Regions from separate parts of the Nocardioides marinus genome, predicted to be linked through region 2. Evidence: predicted binding sites of a transcription regulator. Region 2 holds the regulator's gene; each other region holds the start of a gene.
The links. The regulator LexA, encoded in region 2, represses DNA repair genes until DNA is damaged. The targets are predictions, from matches to a motif close to TCGAACANNTGTTCGA.
Positions count from the first base shown of each region.

Region 1: BKA05_RS03395 (HNH endonuclease signature motif containing protein) is a predicted target of LexA. The motif match lies at 2,394-2,409, and genes of this name have one in related genera.
Region 3: BKA05_RS03100 (HNH endonuclease signature motif containing protein) is a predicted target of LexA. The motif match lies at 2,389-2,404, and genes of this name have one in related genera.

Region 1 is NZ_JACBZI010000001.1:696,439-700,986, forward strand. Features, by position in the region: gene BKA05_RS03385 (zinc-binding dehydrogenase) at 1-339, opposite strand, end outside; gene BKA05_RS03390 (hypothetical protein) at 370-792, opposite strand; gene BKA05_RS03395 (HNH endonuclease signature motif containing protein) at 875-2,380, opposite strand; gene BKA05_RS03400 (hypothetical protein) at 2,767-3,129, shown strand; gene BKA05_RS03405 (aldehyde dehydrogenase family protein) at 3,374-4,548, shown strand, end outside.
Region 2 is NZ_JACBZI010000001.1:503,583-508,130, forward strand. Features, by position in the region: gene BKA05_RS02535 (alkaline phosphatase D family protein) at 1-1,151, opposite strand, end outside; gene lexA (transcriptional repressor LexA) at 1,351-2,082, opposite strand; gene BKA05_RS02545 (SDR family oxidoreductase) at 2,240-3,052, shown strand; gene BKA05_RS02550 (LysM peptidoglycan-binding domain-containing protein) at 3,276-3,668, shown strand; gene BKA05_RS02555 (hypothetical protein) at 3,929-4,276, opposite strand.
Region 3 is NZ_JACBZI010000001.1:629,909-634,456, forward strand. Features, by position in the region: gene BKA05_RS03080 (phosphate ABC transporter ATP-binding protein) at 1-171, shown strand, start outside; gene BKA05_RS03085 (lytic murein transglycosylase) at 200-946, shown strand; gene tsaB (tRNA (adenosine(37)-N6)-threonylcarbamoyltransferase complex dimerization subunit type 1 TsaB) at 957-1,595, shown strand; gene rimI (ribosomal protein S18-alanine N-acetyltransferase) at 1,592-2,062, shown strand; gene BKA05_RS03100 (HNH endonuclease signature motif containing protein) at 2,418-3,986, shown strand; gene BKA05_RS03105 (VOC family protein) at 4,047-4,469, shown strand; gene BKA05_RS03110 (GNAT family N-acetyltransferase) at 4,450-4,548, opposite strand, start outside.

The DNA of each region.
Region 1 (4,548 bases), 190 kb from region 2:
CGACAGCCCGATCGGGTGGACGCCCTCCGTGCCGCGGACGAGGGGGAACGCCACGACGCGTGAGCCGAGCGGGAAGGCGCGGGCGGTCCCGCGTCCCTGCGCGACGACCTCACCGCACAGCTCGTGCCCCAGGACGGTCGGCTCGGTGGAGCGGATGCTGTGGGCGTAGTCCAGCTCGTCCATCACCGCCGCCAGCTCGTCGGCGTGCCGCCGGGCGTGCAGGTCGGAGCCGCAGATACCGGTACGCCGCACGCGCAGCACCAGCTGGCCGGGACCCGGCTCGGGGTCGGGCAGGTCGACCAGGGACAGCTCTCCGCCTTCGCAGCTCACCGCACGCACGCGCATCATGCTGCCGCATGGAGCCGTCGGTCAGTCGCTGCCCAGCCAGACGGCCGCGCCGGGGCACTCCTCATCGACGTCGATGCCACCGGCCATCCGGGACGACGACTCGCCGCCGCCCACCTGGAGCTGGTCGCCGAGCTGGTGCTCCTCGCCGTCCGGCAGGGCGAGGGTCAACGGGTTGTCACGCACGACCTCGGTCCCGTGGGGCCAGACGACGACGTAGGGCACTGCGCCGTCCTCGAAGTCCAGCCCGAGGCATCCGTCGACGACGGCGAGGCGCCCCGGGAGCAGGGCATCCATCCCCGAGCTGCTGCGCGCGCCGATCAGGACGGTGACGTCATCGACCACCGTGACCTCTGCGCCGCCGCAGCCGCTCAGCGGTCCGGCCAGCAGCGCCGTGGCCAGCAGGGTGGAGGAGAGGCGCTGACCGCGGCGGGTGCTCCGAGACATGACGAGAGTCTGAGGGTTCACGACCGCGACTGCCAGGGGCATGGCCTCCGCGCGCTCAGAGCGCGCCGTCAGGTCTCGCCCGTCAGAGCTCGGTGGTGCCGTCGGGGTGGACGAGCAGGCGGATGCCGTGGGGGCTGGTCCAGAGCCAGGTGGTGGGGGTGAGCTGGGCGTAGTCCCAGGCCACGGTGGTCGAGCCTGCTTGGCTGCTGGGGACCGGGGATGGGTGGGTCTTGGCTCGGTGGTGGCGTCTGCACAAGGGGGCGAGTCGGTCGGTGGCTGTCTGGCCGGGTGGTCCGCCCTGGTCGGGTGGGACGTACTCCTCGATGTGGTCGAGGTCGACCCTGGCTGAGGTACGGGTGCAGTGCGGGAAGACGCAGGTCGTCCGCTTGAGCTTGACCCGGGTGGAGATGCGGTCGGGGATCTCGTAGGAGTCGACGGCGATCTGGTCGGCCAGGTCGATGACCGGCTTCAGCACGATGTTGGCGCCGGGCACGGCGAGCCACTCACGGACGGTGTCGGCGGTGAGGGTCTGGTGGTGGTTCTCGAGGCGGGCGAGGTGGAGGCCGAGCCGTCCGGTGTCGGGGTCGATCTCGGGGGTGCCGGGTCCTTCGTTTCCGCGGAGGGCGGCTTCTGAGAGGTGGAGGTGGAGGACGACCTGGCGGGGACGGCTCGAGCGGGGTGGTCTCGACGCCCGCTCCTCGCTGGCGCTCGTCGCTGCTCGACCACCTTCATCAGCGAGGTCGAGGGTGAGGTCGCCGCGGCTGAGGTAGCCCAGGGCCTTGGCGCGGCGGACGTCGAGGGTGTCGGTGGAGCCGGCGGCGAGCAGTTGGTCGGCGATGGTGCGGATGGCGTGCTCGAGCTCTTCGGCGTCGGCGCGGTCCAGCAGGCCGGTCAGGGGGACGCCGTTGGCGGTGCCGATGGTCCACGCGGTCGAGAGGTCGAGGGTGACGTGCAGAGACGCGGCGGTGTCGACCTCCTCCATCTCACATCCCTCGGGGTCGAACCGTGCTGCCGCCTCGGCCGCGAGCCGCTTGACCGTGGCGAACGAGGCGGTGTGCACGACGTGGGCCAGGTGCGCATCGACGAACGCAGCGGCCTCGGCGGTGAGCTGACGGGTGACCTCGGTGACCCGCCGGATGCGCCACACCTGCACCTGGCCGTCGAGGAGTCGCTGCCAGATCTTCGGCAGTCGGTAGCGGGCTTCGACCGCATCCGAGACCAGTACCCGGCCGGAGTCGGTGGAGCGGCCCAGCGCCGCGGCGAGCTCGATGACCGCGAACTCCGACACCTCGGGGGCGCCGGGGCCGGCGAGCTCGAGCATGGTGTCGGCGCCGGGCATCCCGAACCGGGAGACCCACGCGTTCTCAGCCTCAGCGTGGGCGTCCTCGTCGGCCAGCCCGTAGGTGCCGTAGAGGTCGGGCATCAGCTGGCCGGTGGTGTGCCGGTCGGCCCACTCAGCGATCGCGATGAACCGATCCCGGTCGGCCTGATCGGCAGCCTTGTCGAGGTCGCGGATGGAGGTCAGCAGGTCACCGGTCGGGACAGGAGCGGTGTCCTGTGCCGAGTGATCCTGGTGCCCGAGTGCCATGTCCAGATTCTACTCGAACATCTGTTCGAAGAGAAGGGCGAAGGGGTCCTCGGAGTGAATCTGTGGAGGACGATCCGGCCGCAACCGAAGCGAGCACCTCAGCGATGCCGGACTGTTCGATCGGACCGCAACCAGGTACCGAAATCAATGCCCACCGCAAGCACGGCTTCGAAAAATGAAGGACCTGCCGCCGCGCGAACGTCCAGGCGCCCGCCCACGCCCACCACGGAGTCGAAGCAGACCGGAGGGTGTGCCGTGAAAGGGGGTCACGACAGACCCTCCAGACGCCCCGTGGGGACGGCTACTTGTCGGCGTACGGGGTCTCGACGACGGCTCGCTGGCGCTCGCCTGCTCGACCAGCAGCGCGTGGGCCGTACGATCCACGCGTGGAGACCCTGCGCCTGATCCTGCTGTTCGTGCACATCCTCGGCTTCGCCGCGCTCATCGGCGGGCTCATCGCCCAGGCCGGGCCGGGGGAGAAGAAGGTCAACGCGGCGATGCGCGACGGCGCCGGCACCGCGTTCCTCGCCGGCCTCGCGCTGGTCGGGGTGCTCTCGGCCGGTGACCAGGAGCCCGACAACACCAAGGTGGGCGTCAAGCTGCTCATCGGCCTGGTGGTCCTGGTGCTGGTGATGGTCAACGTGCGCAAGCCGAGCATCCCGCAGGGCCTGTGGGCCGGGCTGCTGGCGCTGTCGGTGCTCAACGTCGCGATCGCGGTCTTCTGGTCGCCCGCGCACGCCTGGGCCTGACCGCGCGCCCCGCGTGGGGGTAAAGAATCCTCTGGTGTGAGCCAGGGGACGTTTCAGCCTCTTCTCAGGTTGGCAGGCTGCTGTCACTGGGGTGAGGCGGCCACCAGCTCGACGTCGCCGTCGGGCCATCGCGGTCGTGCCGCCATCACCGCCACGTGGACGCCGGGTGCGGCGGTGACAGCAGCGTGCCCTCCAACGCCCCGGTGTCGGACGCAGACCCCGACCCGAGGAGCCGTGCACCCCCATGTCCGACCCCAGCCTGTTCATCGACGGCGAGTGGCGCCTGGCCGCCGACGGCGCGACGCGCGAGATCCGCTGCCCCGCTGACGGTACGCCGGTGCGCACCGTGTCCGAGGGTGGCGCCGACGACGCGCTGGCCGCCGTCCTCGCGGCGCGACGCGCCTTCGACAACGGGCCGTGGCCGCGGACCACCGGGCCCGAGCGCGCCGCGCTGCTGCACCGCCTGGCCGACCGGCTGGAGGCCGACAAGGACGAGGTGGCCCGTCGGGAGTCCCTCGACACCGGCAAGCGCTTCGTGGAGAGCCAGATCGACGTCGACGACATCGTCGGCGTCTTCCGGCACTTCGCCTCCCTCGCCCAGGCCGAGGCGGGCCGGGTCGTCGACCCGGGGATGCCCGACGTGCGCAGCAGGGTCGTCCACGAGCCGGTCGGCGTCTGCAGCCTGATCACGCCCTGGAACTACCCGCTGCTGCAGACGGCCTGGAAGGTCGCCCCGGCGCTGGCCGCCGGCAACACCTTCGTGCTCAAGCCCAGCGAGCTGACCCCCTCCACGGCGATGTGGCTGGTGGACGCGCTGACCGAGGTGGGCCTGCCCACCGGCGTCGCCAACCTCGTCACGGGCGCGGGCGACCGGGTGGGCCCGATGCTGACCGAGGCCCCCGAGGTCGACCTTGTCTCCTTCACCGGCGGCATCGTGACCGGCCGCCGGATCATGGCGGCGGCCGCGCCGACGGTGAAGCGGGTCGCCCTGGAACTCGGCGGCAAGAACCCCAACATCGTCTTCGCTGACGCCGACCTCGACGCTGCCATCGACAACGCCCTCACCGCGGTGTTCCTCGACTCGGGCCAGGTCTGCTCGGCCGGTGCCCGGCTCATCGTCGAGGACACCGTCCACGACGAGGTCGTCGACGAGCTGGTGCGCCGGGCGAAGGAGATCCGCCTCGGCGGCCCCTTCGACGACGACGCCGAGACCGGGCCGCTGGTCTCGGCCGCCCACCGGGAGAAGGTCGAGGCCTACGTCGCGGCCGGGCTCGAGGAGGGCGCGACCCTGCGGTGCGGGGGTGCCCGCCCCGAGGGCGCGGCCTACGAGCAGGGCTTCTACTACCTGCCCACCATCCTCGACGACTGCGCCGCCGACATGTCGTGCGTGCAGGAGGAGAGCTTCGGCCCGGTGCTCAC
Region 2 (4,548 bases):
CAGGCCATCTGCTTCTTGCCGGTGATGGAGCGGGACGGGTCGCTCACCTCGGCCTCGAGCGCCGGCACGGGTGTCGGCGCGAGCGTGGAGACCTGCTCGTCGCGATAGGTGCGCAGGTCGAGCATCGAGACCTCGGCGAGGTTGCCGAAGCGCAGCCGACGGTAGAGGCGGGTGCCGTCGCCCAGGGCAGCGGTCCCGTCCATCCGCACCGGCATCCACTCGTCGTACGCGCGGTGGGCGCGGGCACGGCGGACCTTGTAGTCACCCTCGGACTCGTCGTGGTTCTCCGCGCCGTTCTTCCACTGGTCGTTGGTGACCTCGTGGTCGTCCCAGGTGAGGATCCACGAGTAGCGCGCGTGCAGGGCCTGCAGGTCGGGGTCGGCCTTGTAGTTGGCGTGCCGGCGGCGGTAGTCCTCGAGGCTGACCATCTCGTGCGGCGGGTCGTGCGGGCGGACGACGACGTTGTCCTGGCCCATGCCGTACTCGCCGGTGGGGTACTCGTAGAGGTAGTCGCCGAGGTGGAGGACGGCGTGGAGGTCCTCGCGCGCCGCGAGGCCGCGGTAGGAGCTGAAGAAGCCGGCCTCGAGGTTGGCGCAGGACACGACCCCGAAGCGCAGGTTGTCCAGGGCGGCGCGCTTGCGCGGCGCCGTGCGCAGGCGGCCGACGGGGCTCTTCTGGCCGAGGGCGCGGAAGCGGTAGAAGTACTCGGTGTCCGGCTTGAGGCCCCTGGCGTCGAGCTTGACCGTGTGGTCGCGCCCGGCGCTGGTGCGGAACCGGCCCTTGCTGACGACCTTGCGGAACCGCTTGTCCTTGGCCACCTGCCAGGTGACGGTGACCGGCCCGCCCTTGCCCGAGCCGGCCGTGGCCGCAGGGGTGGGGGTGACGCGGGTCCAGATGACGACCCGGCGCGGCAACGGGTCACCCGAGGCGACCCCGTGCTGGAAGACCTCGTGCGTCGCCTTCCCGCGCTCGGCCCCGTCGGCCGCACCGGGCTGCCCCGTCGGGTCGGCCTGCGCAGGGCGTACGCCGCTGCCGAGCACCCCGGCCGCGGCGGCTCCCGCGGCGCCGGTCGCGAGGACGGTGCGGCGGGGCAACGCGGAGGGGGAGGAGGACGAGGTGGGGGGCGTCGTCGGCGGCTTCGTCGAGGTCACGACTCATCCAACGACGCCGCCCCCTGTTTCGTGACGGTTTCGCCGGAGTGAGCACCGTCCGTTCACCCGGTGCTCACCAGGCGACCGCCCGCGACCCGGTGGACGAGCGGGCGTCGAGACCCCGCGCCTACCGGTGGTCGAGCAGTGAGGAGCGCCAGCGACGAGCGGGCGTCGAGACCACCCGCCGCCGGCGTACCCCTCAGACCTTGCGCAGCACGGCGGTGACGATGCCGAGGATGGTGGCGTGGGTGCCGTCGATCGGCTCGAAGGCGTCGTTGTGCGGCAGCAGCCACACCTGCCCGCTCTTGCGGGAGAAGGTCTTCACGGTGGCCTCGCCGTCGATCATCGCGGCGACCATCTGACCGTTCTCGGCGGTGTTGGCCTGGCGGATCACGACGTAGTCGCCGTCGCAGATGGCGGCGTCGATCATCGACTCACCACGCACCTCGAGCAGGAAGAGCTGGCCGTCGCCGACGAGCTGCTTGGGCAGCGGGAAGACGTCCTCGACCTGCTCCTCGGCGAGGATCGGCGCGCCCGCGGCGATCCGGCCGAGCATCGGCACGTAGGAGGCGGCGGGCAGGGTGTCGCCGACCCCGGTCTCGTCGAAGGAGCTCTCGTCGGCCGAGGAGATCGCGCGCCGTGCGGCCATCGACTCGGGCAGGAAGACCTCGAGGGCGCGGGGCCGGCTGCCGTCGCGCTTGATGAAGCCCTTCTCCTCCAGCACCTTCAGCTGGTGGGCCACCGAGGAGGTGCTGGTCAGGCCGACGGCCTGGCCGATCTCGCGCATGCTGGGCGGGTAGCCGCGTTGGGCGACCGCGTCGCGGATGGTCTCCAGCACCTTGGTCTGGCGCGGGGTGAGCCCGCTGGCGTCGGGCGGGCCGTCGGGGAGCGCGCTCACGCCGGGGGCGGCGTCGTCGTGGCTGGTCGCCATGGGGGTCCTCCTGGTTCGACCACCGGCCCGCAGGGTGCGCCCGCGGACGCGGCGGCACGGGTGTGGCACGGCCTGCGTCGTGGTGCTCACACGCTATGACTCATCCGGTCCGCGATCAAACATGTGTTCGAATCGGCGTGTCGAGCACACTCGGGCCATGACGCCCCGCCCGGTCCCCGCCGCCCCCATCCAGCGCAGTGCCGTGGTCACCGGTGCTGCTCGCGGCATCGGCCGCGGGATCGCCGAGCTGCTGGTGGCCCAGGGGTACGCCGTGGTCGTCACCGATGTTGACGGGGAGGCCGTGCAGGCGACCGCGCGGGAGATCGGCGCCGTCGCCGGACTGGCCCATGACGTGCGCGACCCGGAGGCGCACCGCACGGTCGCCGAGGTGGCGGCCGGGCACGGTCGTCTGGTCGCCTGGTTCAACAACGCCGGGGTCGGCGACGACGGGCGACTCTCGGAGCTCTCCGAGGAGCAGGTGCGCCGGCTGGTGGAGGTGAACCTCCTGGGTGTCCTGTGGGGCATGCGCGCTGCGCTGGAGGCCTTCGGCGACGGCTCCGGCGACATCGTCAACACCGCCTCCCTCTCGGGGCTGGGGCCGGTCCCCGGCTACAGCGTGTACGCCGCGACCAAGGCCGCGACCGTGTCGGCCACCATGTCCGTGGCCGCCGAGACGGCGCGTCGGGTGCGGGTGCACGCGATCTGCCCCGACGGGGTCCGGACGGCCATGCTGGACGAGCAGGACCCCGAAGGCCTGGGAGCGGCCCTGGTTCACTCGGGTGGTCGGATCCTGTCGGTGGAGGAGATCGCCGAGGCGGCCGTCGGGCTGGTCGGGACCGGCCGCGTGATCCGGACGGTGCCGGTGTGGCGCGGGGCCCTGATGCGCACCATCTCCCTGGCTCCCGGCGTCGCCGCCAAGGGGACCGCGCTCTTCGCCGCCCAGGGTCGTCGGGCGCTCCGCCGCGGCTGACGGGGTGGGTGGGCTCGCGGCCCACGCAGGGGCAGTCGAACATTTGTTCGCAGAAACCCTTGATCTCGTTCGAACACCTGATCTACTCTCGTACACGTGTTCGATCGAACTGGTGGTCGAGCCGTCGGCCCCAGGCCCGCCCGGTCCTCCCTGACCGGGACTGTCGGTGGTCGTCGGTAGACATCGGTTCGCAGACCCACTCCGCCTTCCCCAGGAGATCCCGATGAGCACCATGGTCCTTCCCGCAGTCCACCTCCCGGCCCGCACCTCCGCCCGTCCGGTTCCGCGCTCGGCACCGCGTTCGGCTGCTGGCACCGACGGCCGTCTGCGCCTGACCCGGCGCGGTCGCCTGGTGGTCTTCGTGGTCGGCCTGCTGGTGGCCGTGGCGATCGCGGTGGCCTTCGCTGGCGGCTCGGTCGCGACCTCGGAGAAGGGGCAGCCGGTGCCCACCGACACGATCGTGGTCGGCACCGGGGTGACCCTGTGGGACATCGCCTCGGCCCGGGCCGAGGGCGGCGACGTCCGCGACATGATGTCGACCATCCAGCAGCTCAACCACCTCGAGAGCGGCATGCTCGTCGCCGGTCAGCGGCTGCGGGTCCCCGCCGACAGCTGAGCGCGACGCGACGGGAGCACCGCCCCGGAAGGGGCGCACAGACTTCGCCGGTCGATTCGACCCCGGCCGGCGAAACCACGGGGAAGACGAGGGGCGGGCCCACGGCGGGACCGCCCCTCGGTGGTGCTGGGCGGGCCGCAAGGTCTGACTGATGTCAGTCAGACCTTGCGGTGCGCGGTCGAACCTTCGACCGCGAACCCGCAGGTTCGACCGATATCAGTCAGACCTTCGCGCACCGGCCGTCCTGGGCGGGGCCAGGCTCAGCGCGCGGCGCGCTTGCCGCCCTTGGGTCGCGGAGCGGGGGGCTCGGTGCCGGGTGCTGGGTCCGGGGCGACGACGCCGAGCTCGCGCAGCAGCCGCAGCCCGACCAACAGGCCGGCGAAGAGGCAGGCCACCGCGCCGAGGGAGGCCAGGGCGAGGAACCACCAGGCGGCGGTCCTGCCCTCGCGTGCGGTCGTGCCGAAGTCGATGGCCGCCCAGACCAGGTAGCCCCAGGCGACGACCAGGCCGGTGACCCCGGCGGTGAGGGCCAGCAGGCGACGGGTCCGGTGGGGTGCCGGGGGGCGCGGGCCGCTGTGCGATCCGTGCTTCCCTCCGCTCCCAGCCACCGCGCCATTGTCCCCGATCGCCCCACGCGTCACGGGGCGAACCGCCGAGCGGTGCGGTCGCGCCCGGTGGCCCACCACGGGCCGAAGGGCCCGAGGAAGGGGCAGGAGGACCCTGATGGGGGATGGGCCGCGGGGTTAGCCTGGCTGGGTGGCCCAGGGACGAGGGGACGAGCCGGACGTCGCGGGCCGCGGTGCCCAGCGGACCGCGGCCGCCGACGCGCCGTCACCTGCGGGCCCACCTGCGGGCCCGCCTGCGGAGCCGCCCGCGGTGC
Region 3 (4,548 bases), 130 kb from region 2:
ATCGTCACCCACAACATGCAGCAGGCGGCTCGCGTCTCCTCCCAGTGCGCGTTCTTCCTCGCCGCCCACGGCACGCCCGGCGTGATCGTCGAGCACGGCGACACCCGTGCCATGTTCGAGAACCCGCGCGACGAGCGCACCAGCGACTACGTCCACGGCCGGTTCGGCTGATCCGGCCGGGATGCCCCACACTCTCCTCGTGATCTCCGGCCCGCGCGCGATCGTGCTGTTCGCGACGCTCCTGGTGCTCGCGACCGCCGCCGCGTTCGGTCTGTCGCGCCTCTACGCGACGCCGCGCACGCTCGACCTCACCCCACCCCCGGAGTACGTCGCCGCGCCGGTGCCCGTCACCGCCGACCTGCCCGCCGCGACCCCGGTCTCCGGCCAGCTGGTCGACCAGGACTGGCTGGAGCGGACGGCCCGGCGTACCGGCATCCCGACCCCGGCGCTGCGGGCCTACGCCGACGCGCAGATCTCCCGCGTCGGCGGCTGCGACATCGGCTGGACGACGCTGGCCGGGATCGGCTGGGTCGAGTCCCACCACGGCACCATCGACGGCCGGTCGCTCACCGTCGACGGCCGCTCCGAGCCGCCCATCATCGGTGTCGCGCTGGACGGCGTCGGGCCGGTGGCCGCGATCCGCGCGACCCCCGAGTCGACCGCCTGGCACGGTGACCCGACGTGGGAGCACGCCGTCGGCCCGATGCAGTTCCTGCGCTCCTCGTGGGAGCCGTGGGCCGCCGACGGCGACCGCGACGGCGTCATGGACCCCCACGACCTCGACGACGCCGCGGCGACGGCCGCGCGCTACCTGTGCGCCTCGGGCCACGACCTCGACTCCGGCACCACGTGGGCCTCGGCGATCCACAGCTACAACCACGCCCAGGAGTACGTCGACGCCGTGCACGCCGCCGCCACCGCCTACGCCCAGCGGGCCGCCCGCTAACCTCGCTGGCGTGCTGCTCACCCTCGACACCGCGACCCCGCTCGTCACCGTCGCCCTCCACGACGGCAGCGACGTCGTGGCCGAGCACGTCGCCGAGCGGGCGATGAAGCACGGCGAGCAGCTCGCCCCGCTCATCGAGCGCTGCCTGCTCGACGTGGGCGCTGTCCGCCAGGACCTCACCGCCATCGGGGTCGGCGTCGGCCCCGGCCCGTTCACCGGTCTGCGGGTCGGCCTGGTCACCGCCCGGACCCTCGCGTTCGTGCTGGAGGTCCCCGTCTACGGCGTGTGCTCGCTCGACGTGCTCGCGGTCGAGGCCGTCGACACCGGCACGGTGACCTCCGACTTCGTCGTGGCGACCGATGCGCGCCGCAAGGAGGTCTACCTCGCGACGTACGACGCCGACGGCGCGCGTCTGGAGGGCCCGGCCGTCCTCAAGCCCGCGGACGCCGCCACCTCCGCGCCTGTCGTGGGGGAGGGGGCCGCGCTCTACCCCGAGGCGTTCCCGACGGCCGCCGGTCCGACCCGGCCCTCGGCCGGCTGGCTGGCGCGCGTGATCACCGAGGAGCGCGCCGAGCTGCTCGACCCCGAGCCGCTCTACCTGCGCCGCCCCGACGCGGTCGAGCCGAGCGCGCGCAAGCAGGTCTCGTGACCCTCGTGGTCCGCCCCGCCACCGAGGCGGACCTCGACGCCGTCGTCGCCTCCGAGGCCGACAACCTCGGTGCCGACGCCTGGCCGCCCGCTCTCGTCGTGCCCGGAGTCCGCGGCGAGGTCCCGCACGCGCACTACCTGGTCGCCGAGCTCTCCGGCGTGGTGGTCGGACACGCGGTGGTGTCGGTCGTGGTCGACGTCGCCGAGCTCCAGCGCATCGCCGTCTCCGCCTCCGCCCGCCGCTCCGGCGTCGCCTCCGCGCTGCTGGAGGAGTGCATCGAGCTCGCCCGCGCCGGCCGCGCGGACCGGATGCTGCTGGAGGTCCGCGAGGACAACGCCTCCGCCCTCGCCTTCTACGCCGCCCGCGGCTTCACCGAGGTCGACCGACGCCCGCGCTACTACCGCGACGGCACCAGCGCCGTCGTCATGCGCCTAGGCCTCGGCCCCCGCTGCTCGTTCGCTGGTTGAGGTGCGAGGAGCGCCAGCGACGAGCCTCGAAACCCCGTGCCCCGACAAGCAACCTGCTTCACGAGGCGACCGGAGGTTTCCTCGTGACCCCCTTTCACGGCACGCCCTCCAATCCACGTGGTGCTCCGTGGTCGGGGTCGGTGGGCGCCTGGACGTTCGCGCTGCAGCAGGTCCTTCATTTCTCGAAGGCGTGCTTGCGGTGGGCCTTCGCTTCGGTACTTGGTTGCGGCTCGCTCCGCCCCTTGCGCGCCGTTGGGGTGCTCGCTGGGGTTGCGGCTGGATCGTCCTCCACAGATTCGATCTGGAGCCCCGATCAAGGGTTCTATTCGAACACATGTTCTAGTAGAATCTGGTCATGGCACTCGGGCACCAGGATCACTCGGCACAGGGGTCTTCTCCTGTGCCGACCGGTGACCTGCTGACTGCCATTCGCGACCTCGACCAGGCTGCTGACCAGGCTGACCGGGACCGGTTCATCGCGATCGCCGAGTGGGCCGACCGGCACACCACCGGCCAACTGCTGCCCGACCTGTACGGCACCTTCGGGCTGCCCGACGACGACGCCCACAACGAGGCCGAGAACGCGTGGGTGTCCCGGTTCGGGATGCCCGGCGCCGACACGATGCTCGAGCTCGCCGGCCCCGGTGCACCCGAGGTCAGCGAGTTCGCGGTCATCGAGCTCGCCGCCGCACTGGGCCGTTCCACCGACTCGGGGCGGATGCTGCTGTCTGATGCCGTGGAGGCCCGCTACCGGCTGCCGAAGATCTGGGCCCGCCTCGAAGCGGGCCAGGTGCAGGTGTGGCGGGTACGCCGCGTCACCGACCTCACCCGCGGCCTGACCGCCGAGGCCGCTGCGTTCGTCGACGCCCATCTCGCCCACGTGGTGCACACCGCCTCCTTCGCCACCGTCAAGAGGTTGGCCGCGGAGGCGGCAGCACGCTTCGACCCCGAGACGGCTGAGATGGAAGAGGTCGACACCCGCGCCAGCCTCCACGTCCACCTCGACCTGGCGACGGCTTGGTCGATCGGGACCGCCAACGGTGTCCACCTGTCCGGGCTGCTGGACCGTGCCGATGCCGAGGAGCTCGAGGCAGCGATCCGCACCATCGCCGACCAGCTGCTGGCCGCCGGCTCCACCGATACCCTCGACGTCCGCCGTGCCAAGGCCCTGGGCTACCTCAGCCGCGGCGACCTCACCCTCGACCTCGACACCTCACCGGCCGAGCCAGGTGGTCGAGCAGCGACCGACGGCACCGACGCAGGTGGTCGAGCAGCGACCGACGACACCGACGCAGGTGGTCGAGCAGCGACGAGCGCCAGCGAGGAGCGGGCGTCGAGACCACCCCGCAACCCCCGCCAGGTCGTCCTCCACCTCCACCTCTCAGAAGCCGCGCTCCGCGGAAACGAAGGACCCGGCACCCCCGAGGTCGACCCCGACACCGGGATGCTCGGCCTCCACCTCGCCCGCCTCGAGAACCACCACCAGACCCTCACCGCCGACACCGTCCGCGAATGGCTCGCCGTTCCCGGCACCCAGGTGGTCGTGAAGCCGGTCATCAACCTGGCCGACCAGATCGCCGTCGACTGCTACGAGATCCCCGACCGCATCTCCACCCGGGTCAAGCTCAAGCGCACGACCTGCGTCTTCCCGCACTGCACCCGCACCTCAGCCAGGGTCGACCTCGACCACATCGAGGAGTACGTCCCACCCGACCAGGGCGGACCACCCGGCCAGACATCAACAGACAAACTCGCCCCCCTGTGCAGACGCCACCACCGGGCCAAGACCCACCCCTCCCCGGCCTCGACGAACTCGACCACCGTGGCCTGGGACTACCACCAGCTCACCCCCACCACCTGGCTCTGGACCAGCCCCCACGACATCCGGTTCCTCGTCCACCCCGACGGCACCACCGAGCTCTGAGACGAGCCCCGGCGTCACAAACCCCTGGACGCTGAGCCGTCCCGTCGCCAGGGTCGTCCCATGACCCTGCGCATCCAGTGCCTGACCATCGACTGCCACGACCTCGACCTCGTGGCGACCTTCTGGGCAGAGGCGCTCGGCTGGCGCCGCACCTTCGCCGACGACGAGGAGGCCTGCCTCGAGCCGCCGCAGGGCGAGCTGGGCGACGGGCTGCTCCCGGACCTGCTGTTCATCAAGGTGCCCGACGACAAGACGGTGAAGAACCGTCTGCACCTCGACCTGCGCCCCGGCGTGGTAGACACCCAGGAGGCCGAGGTGGCGCGCCTGGAGGCCCTGGGGGCGACGCGGGCCGACATCGGTCAGGGCGAGACGCGGTGGACGGTCATGGCCGACCCGGAGGGCAACGAGTTCTGCGTGCTGCAGCCGCTCGAGCCCGAGCAGCAGGCCGAGGTCGACGCCAGCATCAGCGCCTGGCGGACCTGAACGTCACGTGCGTGCGGAACCCCAGCCGGTCGTAGACCGCGAGCGCGGGCCCGTTGTCGACGTACACCCCGAGGGTCGC